Regions from separate parts of the Variovorax sp. NFACC27 genome, predicted to be linked through region 3. Evidence: predicted binding sites of a transcription regulator. Region 3 holds the regulator's gene; each other region holds the start of a gene.
What was found. Region 3 encodes LexA, which represses DNA repair genes until DNA is damaged. Its sites were predicted from a motif close to ACTGTATNNNNATACAGT; they were not measured.
Positions count from the first base shown of each region.

Region 1: the regulator LexA is predicted to act here: its motif matches at 3,953-3,970, upstream of recA (recombinase RecA).
Region 2: the regulator LexA is predicted to act here: its motif matches at 3,276-3,293, upstream of imuA (translesion DNA synthesis-associated protein ImuA).

Region 1 is NZ_CP157613.1:8,175,700-8,182,747, reverse strand. Features, by position in the region: gene ABL840_RS38415 (SET domain-containing protein) at 1-44, shown strand, start outside; gene ABL840_RS38410 (biotin--[acetyl-CoA-carboxylase] ligase) at 47-865, shown strand; gene ABL840_RS38405 (sporulation protein) at 870-1,070, shown strand; gene ABL840_RS38400 (sensor histidine kinase) at 1,099-2,541, opposite strand; gene ABL840_RS38395 (response regulator transcription factor) at 2,654-3,328, opposite strand; gene ABL840_RS38390 (MarR family winged helix-turn-helix transcriptional regulator) at 3,402-3,887, opposite strand; gene recA (recombinase RecA) at 4,034-5,128, shown strand; gene recX (recombination regulator RecX) at 5,171-5,629, shown strand; gene ABL840_RS38375 (polyketide cyclase) at 5,613-6,041, shown strand; gene ABL840_RS38370 (mandelate racemase/muconate lactonizing enzyme family protein) at 6,066-7,048, opposite strand, start outside.
Region 2 is NZ_CP157613.1:5,238,580-5,245,627, forward strand. Features, by position in the region: gene ABL840_RS24485 (error-prone DNA polymerase) at 1-1,117, opposite strand, end outside; gene ABL840_RS24490 (Y-family DNA polymerase) at 1,110-2,477, opposite strand; gene imuA (translesion DNA synthesis-associated protein ImuA) at 2,446-3,261, opposite strand; gene ABL840_RS24500 (CmcJ/NvfI family oxidoreductase) at 3,446-4,282, shown strand; gene ABL840_RS24505 (2-hydroxychromene-2-carboxylate isomerase) at 4,279-4,887, shown strand; gene ABL840_RS24510 (LysR substrate-binding domain-containing protein) at 4,876-5,793, opposite strand; gene ABL840_RS24515 (aldo/keto reductase) at 5,885-6,826, shown strand; gene ABL840_RS24520 (Bug family tripartite tricarboxylate transporter substrate binding protein) at 6,813-7,048, opposite strand, start outside.
Region 3 is NZ_CP157613.1:4,803,392-4,810,439, forward strand. Features, by position in the region: gene ABL840_RS22490 (MotA/TolQ/ExbB proton channel family protein) at 264-896, shown strand; gene ABL840_RS22495 (ExbD/TolR family protein) at 997-1,422, shown strand; gene lpxK (tetraacyldisaccharide 4'-kinase) at 1,423-2,445, shown strand; gene ABL840_RS22505 (Trm112 family protein) at 2,426-2,608, shown strand; gene kdsB (3-deoxy-manno-octulosonate cytidylyltransferase) at 2,605-3,378, shown strand; gene adk (adenylate kinase) at 3,515-4,171, shown strand; gene ABL840_RS22520 (asparaginase) at 4,217-5,182, opposite strand; gene lexA (transcriptional repressor LexA) at 5,256-5,939, shown strand; gene ABL840_RS22530 (hypothetical protein) at 6,085-6,462, shown strand; gene ABL840_RS22535 (D-2-hydroxyacid dehydrogenase family protein) at 6,564-7,048, shown strand, end outside.

The DNA of each region.
Region 1 (7,048 bases), 3.4 Mb from region 3:
CGGAAAAGAAATCCGCCAAGAAAGACAAGTCCGCCAAGGACTGACCATGGACAACAGCAGCACGGCCGACTGGTTCCAGGACCGGATCGCCGCGGCGATCACGCCGCTGCTGCCCGGCTTCGCCGTCGAGGCCGTGGCCGAGATCGACTCCACCAACACCGAGCTGATGCGCCGGGCGCGCGCAGGTCGCGTCGAGCCCGTGTTGCTCGTGACCGAGCGCCAGACGGCCGGGCGTGGCCGTCTGGGGCGGCCCTGGCAGAGCGGCGACGCGCGGCAGGAGGCGTCGGCCTCGCTCATGTTCTCGCTGGGCCTGCCGCTGGCGCCGGCCGACTGGTCGGGGCTCTCGCTGGCCGTGGGTGTCAGCGTCGCCGAAAGCCTCGATCCTTCCGGCGCGCAGAAGGTCGGCCTCAAGTGGCCCAACGACGTGTGGGTCAACGATCGCAAGCTGGTCGGCATCCTCGTCGAGACCGCATTGCCGGCCAATGGCCGGCCCGATGCCTCGCGCTACCTCGTGATCGGCATTGGCGTGAACATCGGCGCACGCGAGGCCGACGGCATGCGCACGCCGCCGGCCTGGGTGCATCAGTGGCGTCCGAGCGTCGGTGCGCCCGAGGTGCTGGGCGAGCTGGTCTTGCCGCTGGTGCGCACGGTGCTCGACTTCGAGACCCGCGGCTTCGCGCCCTTCGCCGAGCGCTTCGCCGCGCGCGACGTGCTGCGCGGGCGCGAGGTGACGCTCAGCGACGGCACCGCCGGCCTGTGCGAAGGCGTGACCTGGGGCGGCGAGCTTCAGGTGCGCACCGACGCCGGCCTGCAGCTGATCTCGAGCGACGAAGTGAGCGTACGCCCTCGCGGCATGGCTTTCTGAGCATATGAAGCTGCGCCTGCTCCTCGTCGTCCTGCTGCTGGCCAACGCCGGCTACTTCCTCTGGACGCGCGGCGATCTCGCCGGCTTCGGCCTGGCGCCGGCGGGCCTCAGCGAGCGCGAGCCGCAGCGCATGGCGCGCCAGATTCATCCCGAATTGCTGCAGATCCGCAAGGAAGCGGCGAAGCCCGCCGCGCCGGCGCCCTGACGACCGACGAGCCCTTCTGCGGGGCTGCTCAGGGGGGCGGCTCGTTCTCGAAGCGCACCGTGAACAGCGCCCCCGGCGGATGCCGGCCCGGATGCGCGTCCTCCAGCTTCACCTGCGCGCGATGCTGGTTCGCGATCTCCAGCACGATCGGCAGCCCCAGCCCCGAGCCGTCGGCCTCGTTGCCGAGCACGCGGTAGAAGGGCTCGAACACCAGCTCGCGATCGGCTTCGGCGATGCCGGGGCCGTTGTCCTCCACCTGCAGCAGCAGCACGTGGCCGAAGGGGTCGGCGAGCACACGCACTGTGATCAGGCCGGGACGCTCGGGCGTCGAGGGCGTGTAGTTGATCGCGTTGTCGACCAGGTTGCGCACCAGTTCCTTCAGCAGCGTCGCGTTGCCGTCGAACACCACGCCCGGCGCGCCGGGCTCGACGCCGTCGTAGCCCAGGTCGATGCGCTTCTCGATCGCGCGCGGCACCGCCTCGCGCACCACCTCGATGGTCAGCTTCGCCAGGTCGCAGGGCTGGTGGTGCGCGTTGGCGCTGTTGCCCTCGGCGCGCGCCAGCGACAGCAGCTGGTTCACCGTGTGCGTGGCGCGCTTGCTCGCGCGGCCGATCTGCTTGAGCGACTGCTTCAGCTCGTCGGCGTTGGCGCCCTCGCGCTGCGCCAGGTCGGCCTGCATGCGCAGGCCCGCCAGCGGCGTCTTCAGCTGGTGCGCCGCGTCGGCCAGGAAGCGCTTCTGCGTGCCGATCGAATCGTTGAGCTTGTCGAGCAATTCGTTGACCGACGACACCAGCGGAACCACTTCCAGCGGCACCGAGGATTCGTCCAGCGGGCTCAGGTCGCCCGGTCGGCGCTCGCGGATGCGCGCCTCCACCACCGACAGCGGCTTGATGCCGCGCACCAGCGCCAGCCAGATCAGCAGCACTGCCAGCGGCAGTATGGCGAACTGCGGCAGCAGCACGCCCTTGATGATCTCGGCCGCCAGCACCGACTGCTTCTCGCGCGTCTCGGCCAGTTGCAGCAGCGTGGGCGGCACGTCGTCGGTGCCGCTGGCGATCCACATCGAGGCCACGCGCACCGGCTGGCCGTGCACGTCGCTGTTGTGCAGGAACACCTGGCCGGGCGGCAGCGGCTCGTCGAGGCCGGGCTGCGGAATGTCGCGCTCGCCGCTGAGCAGGTTGTCGTAGCCATCGAGCAGCTGGTAGTACACGTGGCCGCTCTCGTCGGCGCGCAGGATCTCGCGCGCCGACTGCGAGAGCACGAACTGCGCGTGCCCTTCCTTCATCGTCACCAGTTCGGCCAGCGCCTTCACGTTGTGCTCGAGCGCGCGGTCGAAGGGCGCGTTGGCGATGCCCTGCGCCACCAGCCAGGTGACGCCGATGCTCACCGGCACCAGCAGCAGCAGCGGCGTGAGCATCCAGTCGAGGATCTCGCCGAAGAGGGAGCGCTGCGCGCGCTGGAAAAGCTTCACTTGATTCGCTCCCGGGCCGCGCGCACCACCTGTCTTCGCGCCGCCTTGCCGAGGGCGATGCCTGCGGCCCGGCAAAGCCGGTTCCGCGGCATTTCCCGCATGTCAGGGTGCATCAGGGCTGGATCTTTTCGAGGCAGTAGCCCAGCCCGCGCACCGTCGCGATGCGCACCGGGCCCTTCTCGATCTTCTTGCGCAGGCGGTGGATGTAGACCTCGATGGCGTTGAGGCTCACCTCCTCGCCCCACTCGCACAGCCGGTCGACGAGCTGGTCCTTGCTCACCAGCCGGCCGGCGCGCTGCAGCAGCACCTCGAGCAGGCCGAGTTCGCGCGCCGACAGCTCGACCATCTTGCCGTCGATGGTGGCCACGCGGCCGGCCTGGTCGTACACCAGCGGGCCGTGGCGGATGGTGTTGCTGGTGGCGCCCATGCCGCGCCGCGTGAGGGCGCGCACGCGCGCTTCCAGTTCCTGCAGGCTGAAGGGCTTGGCCATGTAGTCGTCGGCGCCATGGTCCAGGCCCTTGACGCGCTCCTCCACGCTGTCGGCCGCGGTCAGCACCAGCACCGGCAGCTGCGAGCCGCGTGCACGCAGGCGCTTCAGGATCTCGATGCCGTGCAGGCTGGGCAGCCCGAGGTCGAGGATCAGCAGGTCGAACTCGTCGTGGGTCATGAGCGCGGTGTCGGCCTGCGAGCCGTTCGCCACGTGGTCGACCGCCGCGCCCGAGGTGCGCAGGCTGCGCAGCAGGGCATCGGCAAGCACCTGGTCGTCTTCGGCAATCAGAATCCGCATGCTTCACCTCCGGCCTGTTTCGGGTGTCGGGGCGCCGGGCCGGCGCCGTTCACATTTGTCTCTGCGCAGGAGTCTAGCCCGCCGTATAGGCTTCGAGTCCGATGGTTACCACGGTGGCGATCTCGTCGCCCACGCTGCTCCTGAACTCCTTTTCGGCCTGCATCACCGCGCCGCGGAAGGCATCGAGCCAGGCCAGCCCGTCGGCGGTGAAGAGCACGCGCCGCGCCCGCGCGTCGAGCGGATCGGGCCCGCGGGTGACCAGCCCCCAGGCCTCGCACTGGTCGACCAGCGCGCCCATCGCCTGCTTGGTCATGCCGGCGCGCTCGGCCAGCTCCGTGAGGCGCGAGCCCTCGCGCGACAGGTGCCGCGTGATGTGGATGTGCGCCGCGCTCACCTGCGCGCGCGCCGCGAGGTTCGACAGGGCCAGCGGCACGTCGACGTCGTGCGCCATCAGCTCCAGCACGCGCTCGTCGAAACGGCGCATGGCGTGGCCCAGCAGGCGACCCAGGTGGGTCTGGCGCCAGGCGTCGTGATCAGTGGGAAAGGCGGCGTCGGCCATGGCTCGGAATGGTAAAGCAAACTGACCAAAAAACAGGTTTACGCCGAAGCATCAGCCCCTACACTACTGTTCAAGCATCCAGCCTGTAGTTAAACGCAGATGGATGGTGTCACACACAAGCCATTGATTTTCAAGGAGATTTCCACATGGACGCAGTCGTCAAAGGTTCGAGCATCGGTGCCAACAGCGAAAAGGCCAAGGCCCTGCAGGCCGCGCTGGCCCAGATCGAGAAGCAGTTCGGCAAGGGCACCATCATGCGGCTCGGCGAGGGCGAGGTGCTGGAGGACATCCAGGTGGTCTCCACCGGCTCGCTGGGCCTGGACATCGCCCTGGGCGTCGGCGGCCTGCCGCGCGGCCGGGTGGTCGAGATCTACGGCCCTGAATCGTCGGGCAAGACCACGCTCACGCTGCAGGTCATCGCCGCCATGCAGAAGCAGGCCGGCACCTGCGCCTTCGTCGACGCCGAACACGCCCTCGACGTGCAGTACGCCCAGAAGCTCGGCGTGAACCTGTCGGACCTGCTGATCAGCCAGCCCGACACCGGTGAGCAGGCCCTCGAGATCGTCGACTCGCTGGTGCGCTCCGGCGCCGTCGACCTGATCGTGGTCGACTCGGTCGCCGCGCTCACGCCCAAGGCCGAAATCGAAGGCGAAATGGGCGACTCGCTGCCCGGCCTGCAGGCCCGCCTGATGAGCCAGGCGCTGCGCAAGCTGACCGCCACCATCAAGAAGACCAACTGCATGGTCATCTTCATCAACCAGATCCGCATGAAGATCGGCGTGATGTTCGGCTCGCCCGAAACCACCACCGGCGGCAACGCGCTGAAGTTCTACGCCTCGGTGCGCCTGGACATCCGCCGCATCGGCACCATCAAGAAGGGCGACGAGGCCATCGGCAACGAGACCAAGGTGAAGGTGGTGAAGAACAAGGTCTCGCCTCCGTTCAAGACGGCCGAGTTCGACATCCTGTTCGGCGAGGGCATCAGCCGCGAGGGCGAGATCATCGACATGGGCGTGAACGCCAAGATCATCGACAAGTCGGGTGCCTGGTACGCCTACAACGGCGAGAAGATCGGCCAGGGCCGCGACAACGCCCGCGAGTTCCTGCGCGAGAACCCCACGCTGTCGCGCGAGATCGAGAACAAGGTGCGCGAGTCGCTGGGCGTGCCGCTGCTGGCCGCCGATGCCGACGACACGCCCGAGAAGCCGCAGAAGGCGGCCAAGGCCGACAAGGGCGAGTAAGCACAGGCGCGGCTCCACGGGGGCCGCGCGAGCGACCCCCGCATGGCATTCGACGCCCCATCCCTCAAAGGCCGCGCGCTGCGCCTGCTGAGCCAGCGCGAGCATTCGCGCGCGGAGCTGGAGCGCAAGCTGGCCAGGCACGAGGAAGAGCCCGGCACGCTGGCGAAGGCGCTCGACGAGCTGGCGGCCAGGGACTTCATCAGCGAGCCGCGCGTGGTGGCCTCGGTGCTCAACCAGCGCGCGGCCCGCTCGGGCGCGCTGCGGGTGAAGCAGGAGCTGCAGGCCAAAGGCATCGCGCCCGAGGCCATCGCCGAAGCCGTGGCCGGCCTGCAGGAAACCGAAGTCGAGCGCGCCACGGCCCTGTGGCGCCAGCGCTTCGCCGGGCCGCCCGCCGACGCGAAGGAACGGGCGAAGCAGATGCGATTCCTGATGGCGCGCGGTTTCTCGGGCGCTGTCGTGTCAAAGGTGCTGAGGAGCGATTTCGATGAAACCGACGAATGAGCACTCCCCCGCGCAGTCGCGCGTCGTCACGCTGCGCGTGGCTTGCGACTGGCGCCGAGCCTATGTATTGGCGGCCGATCCGAAGCGCCTGCCCGACTGGGCCAGCGGCCTCGCGAAGAGCGCGCTGGTGCCGCACGGCGACCACTGGATCGTGCGCACGCCCGAGAGCGGCGAAGCCCGCATGCGCTTCGCGCCGCGCAACGACTTCGGCGTGCTCGACCACTGGGTGGCGCCCGAGGGCGTGCCCGAGGTCTACCTGCCGTTCCGCGTGATCGGCGTCGCACCGGACGCCTGCGAGCTGCAGTTCACGCTGCTGCGCCAGCCGCACATGGACGACGCGGCCTTCGAGCGCGACGCGCAGTGGGTCGCCCGCGACCTGCGGACCCTGCGCGACCTGCTCGAAGCCGACTGATTGCCGACTGACCGGCGCGCGGGTTCAGCCGCGCAGCACGATCGGCGCGAACTTGCGCCGTGCCTTCAGCTGGTCGGCATCCCACTCGATGCCCAGCCCCGGTGTCTGTGGCGCCACCGCATGGCCGCCCTCGATGCGCAGCCGGCTCGTCGTGAGGTCGTCGAGCTGCGGGATGTATTCCACCCAGCGCGCATTCGGCACCGCCGCGCACAGGCTCACGTGCAGCTCCATCAGGAAGTGCGGGCACATCGCGATGTTGTGCGCCTCCGCGAGGTGCGCGATCTTGAGCCACGGCGTGATGCCGCCCACGCGCGCCACGTCGGCCTGCACGATGGAGCAGGCGCCCTGCTGGATGTACTCGGCGAACTGCGACGGGTGGTACATCGACTCGCCCACCGCGATCGGCACGCTGGTGCTCCCCAGCAGCTGCGCATGCGCGCGCACGTGCTCGGCCGGCATCGGCTCCTCGAACCAGGCGAGGTCGAGCGGCGCGTACTGCCGCGCGCGGCGAATGGCTTCCGCCACTGTGAAGCTCTGGTTGGCGTCGACCATCAGCTCGAAGTCCGCGCCCACCGCCTCGCGCACGGCCGACAGGCGTGCGATGTCCTGCGCCACGTGCGGCTTGCCGACCTTGATCTTCGCGCCGAGAAAGCCGTCGGCCTTCGCGGCCAGCGTCTGCTCCAGCAGCTGCGCGGGCTCCAGGTGCAGCCAGCCGCCCTCGGTGGTGTAGACCGGCACGCGTTCCTGCGCGCCGCCGGCCAGCTTCCACAGCGGCAGGCCCGCCGCGCGTGCGTTGCGGTCCCACAGCGCGGTGTCGATGGCCGCGAGAGCGAGGCTGGTGATCGCGCCCACGGCGGTGGCGTGCGTGTGGAAGAAAAGGTCGCGCCAGATGGCCTCGTACTGCTGCGGGTCGCGCCCGATCAGCCGCGGCGCCAGGTGGTCGTTCAGCAGCGCCACGATGGACGAGCCGCCCGTGCCGATGGTGTACGTGTAGCCCATGCCAGCCG
Region 2 (7,048 bases), 440 kb from region 3:
AGAACATCTCGTACTCAAGGCCGATGATGATGTCGAGCTCTTTCTCGACCTGCGCCCGCACCTTCTCGGGAATGCCGTCGGGATAGCGGTTCCGGGCCCCTTCCCAAGTCTTGCGCACCAGCGTCTGCGCCGGCGTTTCATGATTGCCCAGGTTTTCCAGCGGGTACTTGTAGTTCTCCCGGATCACCTCCGGATCGAAGCGGCACCGCCCCATCACCACCAGCGTGTTCTTCAGCATCCGCGGCAGATAGAGCTCGGCCAGCCGCATGCGCGGGCGCAGGTGCCGTTCGGCGTTCGACTGCAATGCAAAGCCGCACTCGGCCACGGTCCGGCCCTCGCGCACGGCCGTCAGCACGTCGTGCAGCGGCTTGCACGAACGCGCATGCATGTGCACGTCGCCGGCCGCCACCAGCGGCACGCCCGCATCCTCGCCCGCCTGCATCAGCGTGACGAGCCAGAGATCGTCGTCGAGTTCGTTGAACAGCTCCACCGCCAGCCAGAGGTTCTCGCCGTACAGCGCCTTGGCTGCCATCAGGTCTTCGTGCAGCGTTGCCGTGTCCATCGCGCCGCCGGGGTTGCGGTTCGGCACGAAGAGAATCTGGCAACGCTGCAGCGAGGCCACGTCGCTCTCTTCCCAGCTCACGCGATATTCGCCCTTGGGCAGCTCGGTGTTGCGCGCGGCGGTGATGAACTCGCAGAGGTTGCCCCAGCCTTCGGTGTCGTTCGCGATCACCACGAGCCTGAAGCGCTCGAACTGGAACTCGCTGCCGAACAGCAGGCGGAAGGCGGGGTTGCGCGGGATCTTCGGTTCGTCGGGGTGTTCTCGCTCGTACTCGTCGAGCTTGTGTTCCATGCCGCGCAGGCACACATGTGCCCGCACGATGCCGGCCACCGAGCACTCATCGGTGATGGCCAGCGCCTTGTAGCCGAGCTGGTAGGCCCGGTCCACGATGTCCTCGGGCGTCGAGGCACCACGCTGGAAGCTGAAGTTGGTCAGGCAGTGCAGCTCGGCGTAGTCCGGCAGCACCGAAGCCGGCCGCGCCCGCAGCGGCACCGGCAGCGCATGCACCTTGGCGGGCTGTCGCCTGCTTTCCTGCTTGCCGCTCAGCTCAGGCATAGAAGCCCTGCAGGTACCAGCGCACCTCACCGGAAGAAAAGCGCGCGGCGGGCCGCTCGCGGAAGATCCACACCAGCCCGGCCTCGGGGCTTTCCGCGACGTAGTAGTCGCGCATCGCGGGCTGGCCGCCCTCTTCCTTGTCGCCCCACCAGCCGGTTTCCACGCGCTGCGGGCCGATCAGCCTGCTCAGCGGGCCGCGGTAGCAGGGGCGTTCGCCGTCCATCTCCAGCAGCAGCGGCTCGGGCAGCAGCCATGGCGGATAGACGGCGTCGGGCTGCGAAGCCGCTGCAGCAGCATCCTTCCGGCTCTTGTCGGCGACCGGCTTCTCCTTCTGCAACGCGGGCCGCCATGCCTGCTTGCGCTCGGGCCGGTGATCGGCCTGCGCCGAAGGCACCACCACCTGCTGCGGCCCGAGGCGCACGCTGAGCCGCTCGATCATCTCGTGCAGCCTGTCGCCCTTGCGGTTGTCTTCCGGCAGGAAGCTGGTGCTGGCGCCGGCCCACGGATCGGTTTCGAGCGTGCGCAGGCTGAGCCAGCTCGCCGGCGCGGCCAGCGTGGCGAGGGCCAGTTTCTCGGAGAGCAGACGGCGCAGGTGCGCCATGTCCTGCGTGGGCTCGGCCGTGCGCACGGTGAGCTGTTCATGCGGTGGCAGATTCACGCCGTTGAGGCGCCTGAGGTCGAGCGTCCATTGCAGCTCCAGCGCGCGCGCGCCGCGCTGGCGGGCGCGCAGCCAGAACTGCAGTGCCGTCAGCAGCCGGTTGGCCGACCACATGAGCTCGGGCGCGGTCTCGGCCAGTGCGGGCAGCTCCAGCTTCTGCTCGAACACGTCGGGCAGCGTGAGCCATGAATGGCTTTCGGGGCGCAGGCCCCATGCAATGTCGAGCGCCTCGCGCAGGCCGGTGCCGAAGCGCCGCGTGAGGCCGCCGCGCGGCAGCGCCGCAACCTCGCCCCAGGTACGGCAACCCAGGCGCGCGAGCAGGTCGAGATGCTCATGCGCGGCGCTCAGCGTGTCGAGCGGCAGGCCGGCGGGCACGTCCTTCGGCCGCTTCTCTTCGCGCGCGAACAGGCGCAGCCGCGCCAGCGCGATCAGGCTGGTGGCGCCCTGCGTGCCCAGCATGCGCGCGTCGGGCACGGGGTTGTCGGCCAGCAGCAGGCGCATGAGCTGCATGCGCCCGCCCCACAGGCGCTCGCAGGCGGAGACTTCGAGCATCAGCGCTTCATCGAGCCAGGCGACGTGGGGCGTGTACTTCAGCGCCCACCAGCCCAGGGCTTCGGGCGTGGGCATCGCCGGGGCATCGGGAGCGTGAGGGGTGTCGGGCGTGCCGGCTTCAGGCAACCACCGCAAGGCGATCCAGTGCATCCGGGCCTCCTTTCCATGCGTCGATGCGCACCACCGAGGCCGACGTTGCCGATGTCGCTGTCACACCGGCTGGCACCGAACCCTGCTGCTGCAGGCGCAGCTTTCGCCGCAGCCGGGCAGCGGCCAGCAGCGCGGTCATGCGCTCGTTGCGCGCCGGCAGCACCACCGGCGCGGCCAGCGGCGGGCCGCGGCGCTTGAGGATGTCCAGCTCGATCTGCGACGCGTCGGCCCCGCTGCGACCGGCGCGAATGCGCAGCCGCGCGGGCGATGCAGACAACGCCACCGACTCGGGCCTGCACACGAAGAGCAGCACCTCGTGCTGCGCGGCCGCCAACTGCAGCCGCCGCAACTCGCCCACCCGCGCCTGCGGCAGCCAGGCCACGACGGCGGCAATGTCCGCGCAGCGCAGCGCCTGTTCGCAGGCCCACAGCCGCGCGGCCGGGGCCTCGCTCCTGACGCACATCAGCGCCTCCACCGGCAGCCCCTGCGCGGCCAGCGACGCGCCGCAGGGCTCGTAGGGCGCGCCGATCAGCACCACCGGCCCGCCCCGCGTGGCCACCGCCTGCGCCAGCGCCGGCAGCAGCAGCCGCCAGACATGGGCCTCGGGCGCAGGCAACAGCAGTTCCGTCATCGCGCCGACCGGCCAGCCGCCGCCCGGCAGCTCGGCGTCGAGCGCGGCGTGGCCGGTGGCGAGCACCTGCGCGTCGGCCAGGCCGAGTTCGTCGGCATGCCAGACGCCGCGGCCTGCGGCAGCGGAAAAGGAATCGAGGAAAGGAAGGCCCATGGTGATGACTGTTAACTGTATTTTCATACAGTACTTCGCAGCCTACAACAGGAAAGCCGGTTTCCCTGTTTTTCTTCTTTACCGCCGTCTTTCACATTCCTCGTGCTCATGTGAAGGCGCCAATAAGTCGTTTGAGCCCGAGGCGCCGCTTCGCTCCAATGGACCCGTCCAAAGGAGCCATCGCATGACCACCCAGAGCACCGTCACCGCAGGCCTGAACTACCTCCAGCCCTCCGCCCTGCGCCCCTACAGCTACACCTTCCAGCCGCCGCCCGACACGCCATGGGAAAGCGGCAGCTACGAGCTGCGCCCCATGCCGATCGCCGACGCGCGCGCCGCCGCCACACCGCCCGACATCGAGCGCGAAGGCTTCGTGCTGCGCGACGCGCCCACGGCCGTGCGCGACTTCCTCGACGACGCGGAGGTCACGGCCGCCTACCATCGCGAGGTAGCCGAACTGGCGCTGGCCGTCACCGGCGGCGCACGCGCCTACGTGTTCGACCACCTGGTGCGCCGGCGCGAGGCCGACCGCGTCGCCCTGAGCTTCGGCCGCCGCGCGACCGACGGCCGGGCCGCCGCCAACGGCCGCATCCACAACGACTACACCGAGGAATCCGGCCGCCGCAGGCTGTCCATGGTGCTGACGGACCCCGACGAGGCCGCGGCCGTACGGCGCTACTGCATCGTCAACGTCTGGCGCTCGATCAAGGGGCCGGTGCTCGACACGCCGCTGGCCGTGTGCGACGCGCGCTCGGTGATGGCGAAGGACCTGGTCAGCGCCGAGGTGCGCTATCCGCGCCGCACCGGCGAGATCTACCTCGCGACGCATTCGCCCTCGCACCGCTGGTCGTACTTTTCCGCGATGGGCCGGCACGAGGCGCTGGTGTTCAAGCAGTACGACTCGCAGCTCGGCGGCGTCTCGCGCTACACGCCGCACGCGGCCTTCGACCACCCCGACACGCCCGCCGACGCGCCGCTGCGCGAGAGCATCGAAGCCCGCTGCCTGGTGGTGTTCGAATGAGCGCCGCAATCGAGTTCTGGTTCGACTTCGGCAGCAACTACAGCTACCTGAGCACCATGCGCATCGAGGCCGAAGCCGCCGCGCACGGCATCGGCATCCGCTGGCGGCCGTTCCTGCTGGGGCCGATCTTCCGTTCCTTCGGCTGGGAGTCGTCGCCCTTCGTGCTGCAGAAGGAAAAGGGCGACTACACGTGGAAGGACATGGCCCGCCAGTGCCGCAAGTACGGCCTGCCGTGGCAGCGGCCGACGAACTTTCCGCGCCCGGCCGTGCTGCCGCTGCGCATCGCGCTGGTGGGCGCCACACAGCCCTGGATGGGCGAGTTCTGCCGCCGCACGATGTCGATGAACTTCGCCGAGGACCGCGACATCGATTCGCCGCAGGCCATGCACGAGCTGCTGACTTCGCTCGGCCTGCCGGCGCATCGCGTCATCGAGGAGGCACTGTCGGACGCCAACAAGCTGCGACTGCGCCGGCAGACCGAGACGGCGGTCGAGAAAGGCATCTTCGGCGCGCCCACCTTCTTCGTGGGCGACGAGATGTTCTGGGGCAACGACCGGCTCGACGAGGCTATCGCGTTCTGCAAGGCGGAAGCTTCAGCGGACTGACGACGAGCCCCGCGCCTCGTCCACCAGCCAGCCGGCGACGTGGCGCACGTCCTCGCGCGGCGACTCCTCGGCCTGGATCAGCCAGTAGGCGTGGGCCGAGGGCTGCTCCGGCACCGGCGCCGCGATGCGCACCAGCCGGCCGTCGTCGAGCAGCGGCTGGATCAGCTCCAGCCGCCCCAGCGCCACGCCCTGCCCGGCCAGCGCGGCCTGGATCAGCTGGTCGTACTGGTTGAAGTGCAGCACCGCCTGCGGCTTCGCGTCGGCCCAGCCCACCGCCGCGAGCCAGTCCTTCCACTGCAGCCACGGGTGCTGCGGATCGTCGAAAGCCAGCAGGCACTGGGTGGACAGCGCCCCGGGCGCATCGAGCGCGCGCAATCCGAGCGAAGGATGCGCCACCGGCGCCACCGTTTCGCCGAAGAGCCGCACCGCGCCGGCCGGCGCCAGCGCGGGCGTGGTGTAGCGGATGGCCAGGTCGATGCCGTCGTTGCGCAGGTCGGCCAGCCGGTTGTTGGAGGACACGCGCACGTCCACGCCCGGATGCAGCTTCTGCACATTGCCCAGCCGCGGCAGCAGCCACAGCCCCGTCATGCCGATGCTGGCGCTCAGGGTCACGGGGCGCTGCTCGCCGGACTGGCGGATGCCGCCCATCACGTCCTGCAGCTGCTGCACCGCGCCATCAGCGCTGCGGAACAGCCGCTCGCCCTCGGGCGTGAACGAGATTGAGCGATGGCCGCGCACCAGCAGCGCCACGCCGAGCTGCGCCTCCAGCGCATGGATCTGCTTGCTGACCGCTGACTGCGTGAGGCACAGGTCCTGCGCCGCGAGCGAGATGCTCATGCGCCGGCCCACCGCGACGAAGCCCCGCACCAGGTCCAGCGAGGGCATGCGAAGCAGGGAGAGTGGCATTCCCATGATGAATATGAGGCAGCGAAAAGGCGGATTGGAGCACAGGCCCGGGCATCGCTCCCGGCCGCCTCCCGCCGGATACTGGTTGCCGATGCCGCCTCCGAAGGATTTCCCCGCCCTCACCCGCACCGAGCTGCTGCGCCTGGGAGTCGCGCTGTGCGCCGGCGCCGCGTTCCCCGCCTTCGCGCAACAAAAGCCCCTGCCCGCCATGAACACCCGCCCCATCCCCTCCACCAGGGAAGCACTGCCCGTGATCGGCTGCGGCACCTGGATCGGCTTCGACCGGCGCCCCGGCAGCGAGGAATACGCGCGCCTGCCCGGCGTGCTCGAGGCGCTGTTCGCGGCCGGCGGCACGGTGATCGACAGCTCGCCGATGTACGGCCGCTCCGAGGAAACCACCGGCGAGTTGCTGGCCGCGTCGAAGCAGCAGCAGGGCAAGGCCTTCCTCGCCACCAAGGTCTGGACCTCGGGCCGCGAGGCCGGCATCGCGCAGATGGAGCAGTCTTTCGCCCGGCTGCGCACGCAGCACATGGACCTGATGCAGGTGCACAACCTCGTCGACTGGCGCACCCACCTCGCGACGCTGCGCGGCTGGAAGGAACAGGGCCGCGTGCGCTACGTCGGCATCACGCACTACACAGCCTCGGCCTACGGCGAGGTGGAGGCGGTGCTGAAGTCCGAGAAGCTCGACTTCCTGCAGATCAACTACTCGCTGGACGCGCGCGAGGCCGAGCAGCGCCTGCTGCCGCTGGCGGCCGAGCGCGGCGTGGCGGTGATCGTCAACATGCCCTTCGGCGGCGGCGGACTGCTGCGCCGGCTGCGCGACAAGCCGCTGCCGCCATGGGCCGCCGAAATCGGCTGCACCAGCTGGGCGCAGGTGCTGCTGAAGTTCGTGCTGAGCCATCCGGCCGTGACCTGCGCGATTCCGGGCACCAGCCGCCGCGAGCACATGGCGGACAACGCGGCGGCCGGCGCGGGCAGCTTTCCCGACGCGGCCTTCTGGCGCCGCGAGGCCGCTTCTATTCGAACTTGACGTTGTGCTCGCGCACGGTGGCGCCGAAGGCGTCGTACTGCGCGCGGAAGAACTCGGCGAACTTCGCAGGGCTCATGCCGTAGCCCTCGAAGCCCTGCTGCACCAGCTGCGCATGCACCTCGGGGCGCTTCAGCGTGTTCTGCAGTTCCTGCGAGAGCCTGTCGGTGATCGCCTGCGGCAGCCCCGGCGGCCCGAAGAAGCCGGCCCACGGCGTGATGGTGA
Region 3 (7,048 bases):
CCCAGCTTCGGCCCCCAGGGCAGGACAGGCGCACGGTTTCTCGTGCAAGCCATTGATTTCATTGAAAAAAGTGCTGCTCAAAATTCAGTCGTTCCAGCGAAAAGGCCACCCCATGCGGGTCGCGGCGAGTTGCGCAGCAGGTTAATCACAAAGTTATCCACAGAATCTGTGCGTCCTTGCCGACACAAAAACAAGGCGCGTGACGATGGTGGGCTCAGTGGATAATCGCCGCGCATTTGCAGTCTACGGGCCGGAGGATTTTCTTGTTTTCCATCATAGTTGCCGCGGGTTGGCCGATCTGGCCCTTGCTCGCATGTTCGGTCATTGCGCTCGCGCTGGTTATAGAACGTTTCACGAGTCTCAAGACCGTGAGGGTACTGCCGCCGAAGCTGCTCGACGAAACCATCACCGCGTCGCACGGAGCCATTCCCGGTCCGGACGTCGTGACCAAACTGGAACGCAACTCGATGCTCGGCCAGGTCCTGGCCGCCGGTCTGCGCGCGCTGAACGCCAATCCGCGCTGCACCGAAGACGATCTGCGCGCGGCCATGGAGGCCTCCGGACGCACCGTGGCGCACAAGCTCGAGCGCTACCTGCCGGCGCTTGCCACCATCGCCTCTGCTGCCCCGTTGCTGGGCCTGCTGGGCACGGTGATCGGCATGATCGAGATCTTCGGCTCGCAGTCGCCGGGCAGCGGCGCGGTGGGCTCGGGCAATCCGGCACAACTGGCGCACGGCATCTCGATCGCGCTCTACAACACCGCCTTCGGCCTGATCGTCGCCATTCCGACGCTGATCTTCTGGCGTTACTTCCGCAGCCGGGTCGATGAGTACCTGCTGAACCTCGAGCTTTCCGGCGAGCGCTTCGCCCGCCACCTCAACGCCCTGCGCAAATGATGACCCCCACGCTTGCCACTGCGTGTGCTGCGCTGCCCCCCAAGGGGGCCGCCGCCTCCTTGGGGCGGCCCGGCGGAGGCTTGTCATGACCCGCGCCCGCATGCAGTTCCGCCACGGCGCGCGCGACGAGCCGGAGATCAACCTGATCCCGTTCATCGACGTGCTGCTGGTGATCCTGATCTTCCTGATGCTGTCGACCACGTACAGCAAGTTCACCGAGATGCAGCTTCGGCTGCCCACGGCGGACGTCGACGCGCAGCGCGACTACCCGAAGGAAGTGATCGTGGCGGTCTCGGCCGATGGCCGCTACTCGGTCAACAAGAACGCCGTGGCCGACCGCAGCGTGGAAACCGTGACGGCCGCCCTCGCCGCCGCGGCCACGGGCGGCAAGGACAGCGTGGTAATCATCAGTGCCGACGCGACCAGCCCGCACCAGGCCGTGGTGACGGTGATGGAAGCCGCGCGCCGTGCCGGCCTGATGCAGATCACCTTCGCGGCCCAGTCGACGGCGCAAGCCGGGCACTGAGTGCCTAACGGCGGCAGCGACAACGGCAACAAGGGTTCCTCGCGGCTGCAGGACGCCTGGCTGCGTCACGGCCCCCTGGCATGCCTGCTGTGGCCGCTGTCGCTCGTCTACGCCGCGCTCTTCGCGGTGCGCGGCTGGCTCTATCGCGTGGGATGGCTGCGGACCGAACGCGTGCGCGTGCCGGTGATCGTGGTCGGCAACGTGATTGCGGGCGGGGCTGGCAAGACGCCGGTCGTGATGGCCGTCGTGCGCCATCTGCAGTCGCGGGGAGTGCAAGTCGGTGTCGTGTCGCGCGGCCATGGCCGTCGTACCGACGACTGCCGCGAAGTGCTCGGTGACAGCGATCCGCAGGATGTAGGCGACGAGCCTGCGCTGATCCATCACGCGACCAAGGCGCCGGTGTTCGTCGCGCGCCGGCGCATCGACGCGGCACGCGCGCTGCTCGAACGCCACCCGGCTACGCAGGTCATCGTCAGCGACGACGGCCTGCAGCATCTGGCGCTCGCGCGCGACATCGAGATCTGCGTGTTCGACGACCGGGGCACCGGCAACGGCTGGCGGCTGCCCGCAGGCCCGTTGCGCGAAGCCTGGCCGCGTCGCTGCGATCTGGTGCTGCACAGCGGCGCGCGGCCCGCCTTCGCCGGAGGGCACACCGCCACGCGGAAACTGGCCCACGATGCGCTGGCCAGCGACGGAAGACGCGTCCCGCTGACTTCCCTAGCAGGCCAGCCGGTGACCGCGCTGGCGGCCATCGCACGGCCGGAAGCCTTCTTCGAGATGCTGCGAGCGCATGGCCTGACGCTCGCCGAGACCATCTCACTTCCCGATCACTTCGATTTCGAGGGCTGGCAGCGCCCGGCAGGCGCTGCGCAACCCCTTGTCTGCACCGAGAAGGACGCGGTCAAGCTGTGGCGCAGGGCGCCCGACGCGCTGGCCGTGCCGCTGGAGTTCGTGCCTTCCGCGGAATTCTTCGCGGCCCTCGACGCAAAGCTATCATCGCTCGATGGATACCAAGCTGCTTGAACTGCTCGTCTGCCCCGTCACCAAGGGGCCGCTGACCTGGACCCCCGAGAAGCAGGAGCTGTGGTCTCGCAGCGCCCGCCTGGCGTACCCGGTGCGCGACGGTATTCCGGTGCTGCTCGAAAACGAGGCACGCACGCTCTCCGACGAAGAGCTCGGGCTGTGAGCTTCACTGTCCTGGTTCCGGCGCGGCTGGCGTCGACGCGGCTTCCCAACAAACCCCTCGCCGACATCGCCGGCGTGCCCATGGTGGTGCGCGTAGCGCAACGTGCGAGCGAATCCGGTGCGGCGCGCGTGGTGGTCGCGGGCGACGATCCCTCCATCATCGATGCGTGCAAGATGCATGGCGTCGAGGCCATCCTCACCAGCCAGGACCACCCGAGCGGCACCGACCGGCTGGCCGAAGCCTGCGAAAAGCTGGGACTGGACGGCGACGACATCATCGTCAATGTTCAGGGCGACGAGCCGCTGATCGACCCCGCGCTGATCGATGCCGTGGCAAGCACGCTGGCCACGCACGCCGAAGCGGCGATGAGCACCGCCGCCCACGAGATCGATTCGGTAGTCGACTTCATGAATCCCAACGTGGTGAAGGTGGTGCTCGACGTGCAGGGCAACGCGATGTACTTCAGTCGCGCGCCGATCCCGTGGTGGCGCGACGGCTCCGCCAACGGTGCCGCGCCTGCCGTGCTGCCTGCCGCCCCTGCCCCGCTGCGCCACATCGGAATCTATGGCTATCGCGCAGGCTTCGTGCGGCGCTTTCCGTCCCTGCCTCCCGCGCCCGTCGAGGCGACGGAAGCACTCGAACAGTTGCGCGCGCTGTGGCACGGCCATCGCATCGCGGTGCATGTGAGCCATGTCGCGCCGGGCCCCGGCATCGACACGCCCGAAGACCTGGCACGCGTGCGCGCGGTCTTCGCTGCCGCCGGCGCCTGAGTCCAGGCGTCTCGAGGGCTACGGCAGCGGGATTTCCCCAAGGGCACGCATGCTATCCTCGAAGCAACTCCGCCTAGCCCGGCCATGGGGCCGATGCTCGGCGCGACACAAAATCTAAGAACCGTCCGAGGACACCATGAGACTAATTTTGCTGGGCGCGCCCGGGGCGGGCAAAGGCACGCAAGCGGCCTTCATTTGCCAGAAATACAGCATTCCCCAGATTTCGACCGGTGACATGCTGCGCGCAGCCGTCAAGGCCGGCACCCCGCTCGGACTACAGGCCAAGGCCGTCATGGACGCCGGCGCGCTGGTCAGCGACGACCTGATCATCAACCTGGTGAAGGAACGCATCGCGCAGCCCGATTGCGCCGGCGGCTTCCTCTTCGACGGGTTCCCCCGCACCATTCCCCAGGCCGACGCCATGAAGGCGGCCGGCGTGAAGCTCGACTACGTGCTCGAGATCGACGTGCCCTTCGGCGACATCATCGAGCGCATGAGCGGCCGCCGCTCTCACCCGGCTTCGGGCCGCACCTACCACGTCAAGTTCAATCCGCCCAAGGTGGAAGGCAAGGACGACGTGACCGGCGAGGACCTGATCCAGCGCGAGGACGACAAGGAAGAGACCGTCCGCAAGCGGCTCGACGTTTATAGCCAGCAGACGCGTCCGCTGGTCGACTACTACTCCGCCTGGGCCAAGACCGATCCGGCCGCCGCGCCGAAGTACCGCGCCATCAAGGGCGTGGGCACGGTCGACGAGATCACGCAGCGGGCACTTGCCGCGCTGAGCAGCTGACCTGACTCCCCTGAAACCGCCCCTTCGACAGGGGCGGTTTCGTTTTCACCCCAGCAGTTCCAGCATCAGTGCGATGCGCGCCTTGACCGGCGTCAGTGCGCCTGCATCGCGCAGCGGATCGCCGGCCTTCGGCAGGATGCGACCGCTGGAGCAACGCGTTGCCCTGATCACCGAGACACCAGCGTCCCGCGCCTTGAGTGCAGCCGCTTCCAGCGCATGGTGCAGGGTGCCGTTGCCAGTAGTGGCGAGCACCAGCCCACGCAGGGGCCCCGCGCCGCCATGCAGCAGGAGCGCATCGATCACCGCTCCGCTGGCGCCGGCGTGGCTCATGACGATCTCGACCCGGGGCCACTGCACCGCAGCCGCCTCCAGGATCTTCGCCGCCGGCACTGCCTGTCCTTGCGGCCAGGGACGGACGAGGCGCACTTCCCCTTCCTCGACATAGCCGACGGGCCCCGCATCGCCCGACGCGAAGGCGTCGAGCCGATAGGTGTGCACCTTCTGGATGTCTACCCCGCCATGGACGACACCGGCGCACACCACCGTCACGCCCTGAGCCCCCTGAGTCGTCGCGACGCCGATCGCATCGCGCACGTTCTGCGGTCCGTCGGGCGACAGGGCTGTGGCCGGACGCATCGCACAGGTGAGCACCACGGGTTTGGATGGCGCCAGCACCGAGTGAAGGAAGAACGCGGTCTCCTCGATGGTGTCGGTGCCATGGGTGATCACCACGCCGGCCACATCTGCCTGCGCCAGCCAGTGGGCACAGCGTCGGGCCAGCTGCTGCCAGATGTCGAAGGACATGTCCTTGCTGTCGACCTGGGCCACCTGCTCGGCTTCGAGCGTCACGCCGTCGGGCGCCTCGATACCACCCAGCAGGTCGGCCACGCCCACCTGCGCGGCGGTGTAGCCGATGTTGTCGTCGCTGCTGGCGGCCCGCCCCGCGATGGTGCCGCCGGTGCCCAGAACCACCACGCGTCGGCGCAGTTCAGGCGAAGAGGAATTAACCATGGCTTGTCAACTTAAAAAAACTGGTTAAAAATACAGCCACTGGATATCCAGCCAGTACCGCAAGGAACCACATATGCAGTTCGCCGTGAAGCTTACAGCCCGCCAGCAGCAGATCCTGGATCTCATCCAGAGCGCCATCGCACGCACCGGTGCGCCGCCCACCCGCGCCGAGATCGCCAACGAACTCGGCTTCAAGTCAGCCAATGCCGCAGAGGAGCATCTGCAGGCACTGGCTCGCAAGGGCGTCATCGAACTCGTCAGCGGCACCTCGCGCGGCATCCGCCTCAAGGGCGACGCGCTGCGCTCGCTCAACGAGACGCGCCATCGCGAAGGCAACCAGTTCTCGCTCTCTCTGCCCGGCATGGCCCAGCTCGCACTGCCGCTCATCGGCCGCGTCGCAGCCGGCTCGCCCATCCTGGCGCAGGAGCACGTCGACCAGACCTACTACGTCGAGAACACACTGTTCCAGCGGCAGCCCGACTACCTGCTCAAGGTGCGCGGCATGTCGATGCGCGACGCCGGCATCATGGACGGCGACCTGCTCGCGGTTCAGGCCACCAAGGAGGCGCGCAACGGCCAGATCGTGGTGGCGCGCCTGGGCGACGAAGTGACCGTCAAGCGCCTGAAGCGCAACAAGCAGGTCATCGAGCTGCACGCCGAGAACCCGGACTACCCGACCATCATCGTCCAGCCCGGAGAGCCGTTCGAAATCGAAGGCCTCGCAGTCGGCCTCATCCGGAACACCATGCTGATGTAGGCCCGGGCGGCCTGCCTTCCGCAGCACCACATCCCCATCCGGCCTCGACAGGTGGCGGGCGTATGGCGAAGAGTCGCCATCACCCTGTCGCGGCCGATTCAAGAAATCCTGCCTGTGTTCAACCTCATACTTTCTTGGAGTTCACATGGGAATCGCCCTCCTCGCCATCGCCGATATCTGGATGCCGCTGCAATCGCTGGCCAATCGCCTGATGCCGGCACGCCGCGCTCATCGCGGGAATCACCTCGACGCCACCGAATCCGCGGCAGGATTGCGCTACGTGGCGGTGCGCCCTGCCTGCACCGCCCGCTCTGGCGGTGTTTCCTCCCCGGAAACGGCTGCCTCGCCGGCGCGCCCTCTGCGCGTGGTCCGGGTCGTTGACGGCAAGGGGCAGCAGCGCAGTGCCAACCGCGTGGTGATCTCCGGCCGCATGGCCGACGTCTGCGCCGAGCTCGACCGCCTGGCCGCACTGGAAGCCGCAAAAACCATGGCCACGGCCCCGCGCTCCACACGCCTGCATTGAGCGCCTATTGGGTCCGGAACCGCCCTGCGAGCGGCTTCGGGGTGGGTATCCAAACGTTCGCAGGCGCGACATTCCAATGCTGCGAGGCACAATGGCACGCCATGAACATTGTGATCCTCGACGATTACCAGGACGCCGTGCGCAAGCTGCGCTGTGCCTCCAAGCTGGACGCATACGCGGCCAAGGTCTATACCAACACGGTGAAAGGCATTGGGCAGTTGTCGGTTCGCCTCAAGGACGCCGACGTGATCGTGCTGATCCGGGAGCGCACCCAGATCTCGCGCCAGCTGATCGAAAAGCTCCCGAAGCTCAAGCTCATTTCCCAGACCGGACGCGTTGCCGGGCACATCGACGTGGCGGCCTGCACCGAGCGCGGCGTGGCCGTGGCGGAGGGCTCCGGCTCTCCCCAGGCACCGGCCGAGCTCACCTGGGCGCTCATCATGGCCGCCATGCGTCGGCTGCCCCAGTACATCAGCAATCTCAAGCACGGTGCCTGGCAGCAGTCAGGGCTCAAGTCGGCGTCGATGCCGCCCAACTTCGGCATCGGCTCCGTGCTCAAGGGCAAGACGCTTTGCATCTGGGGCTA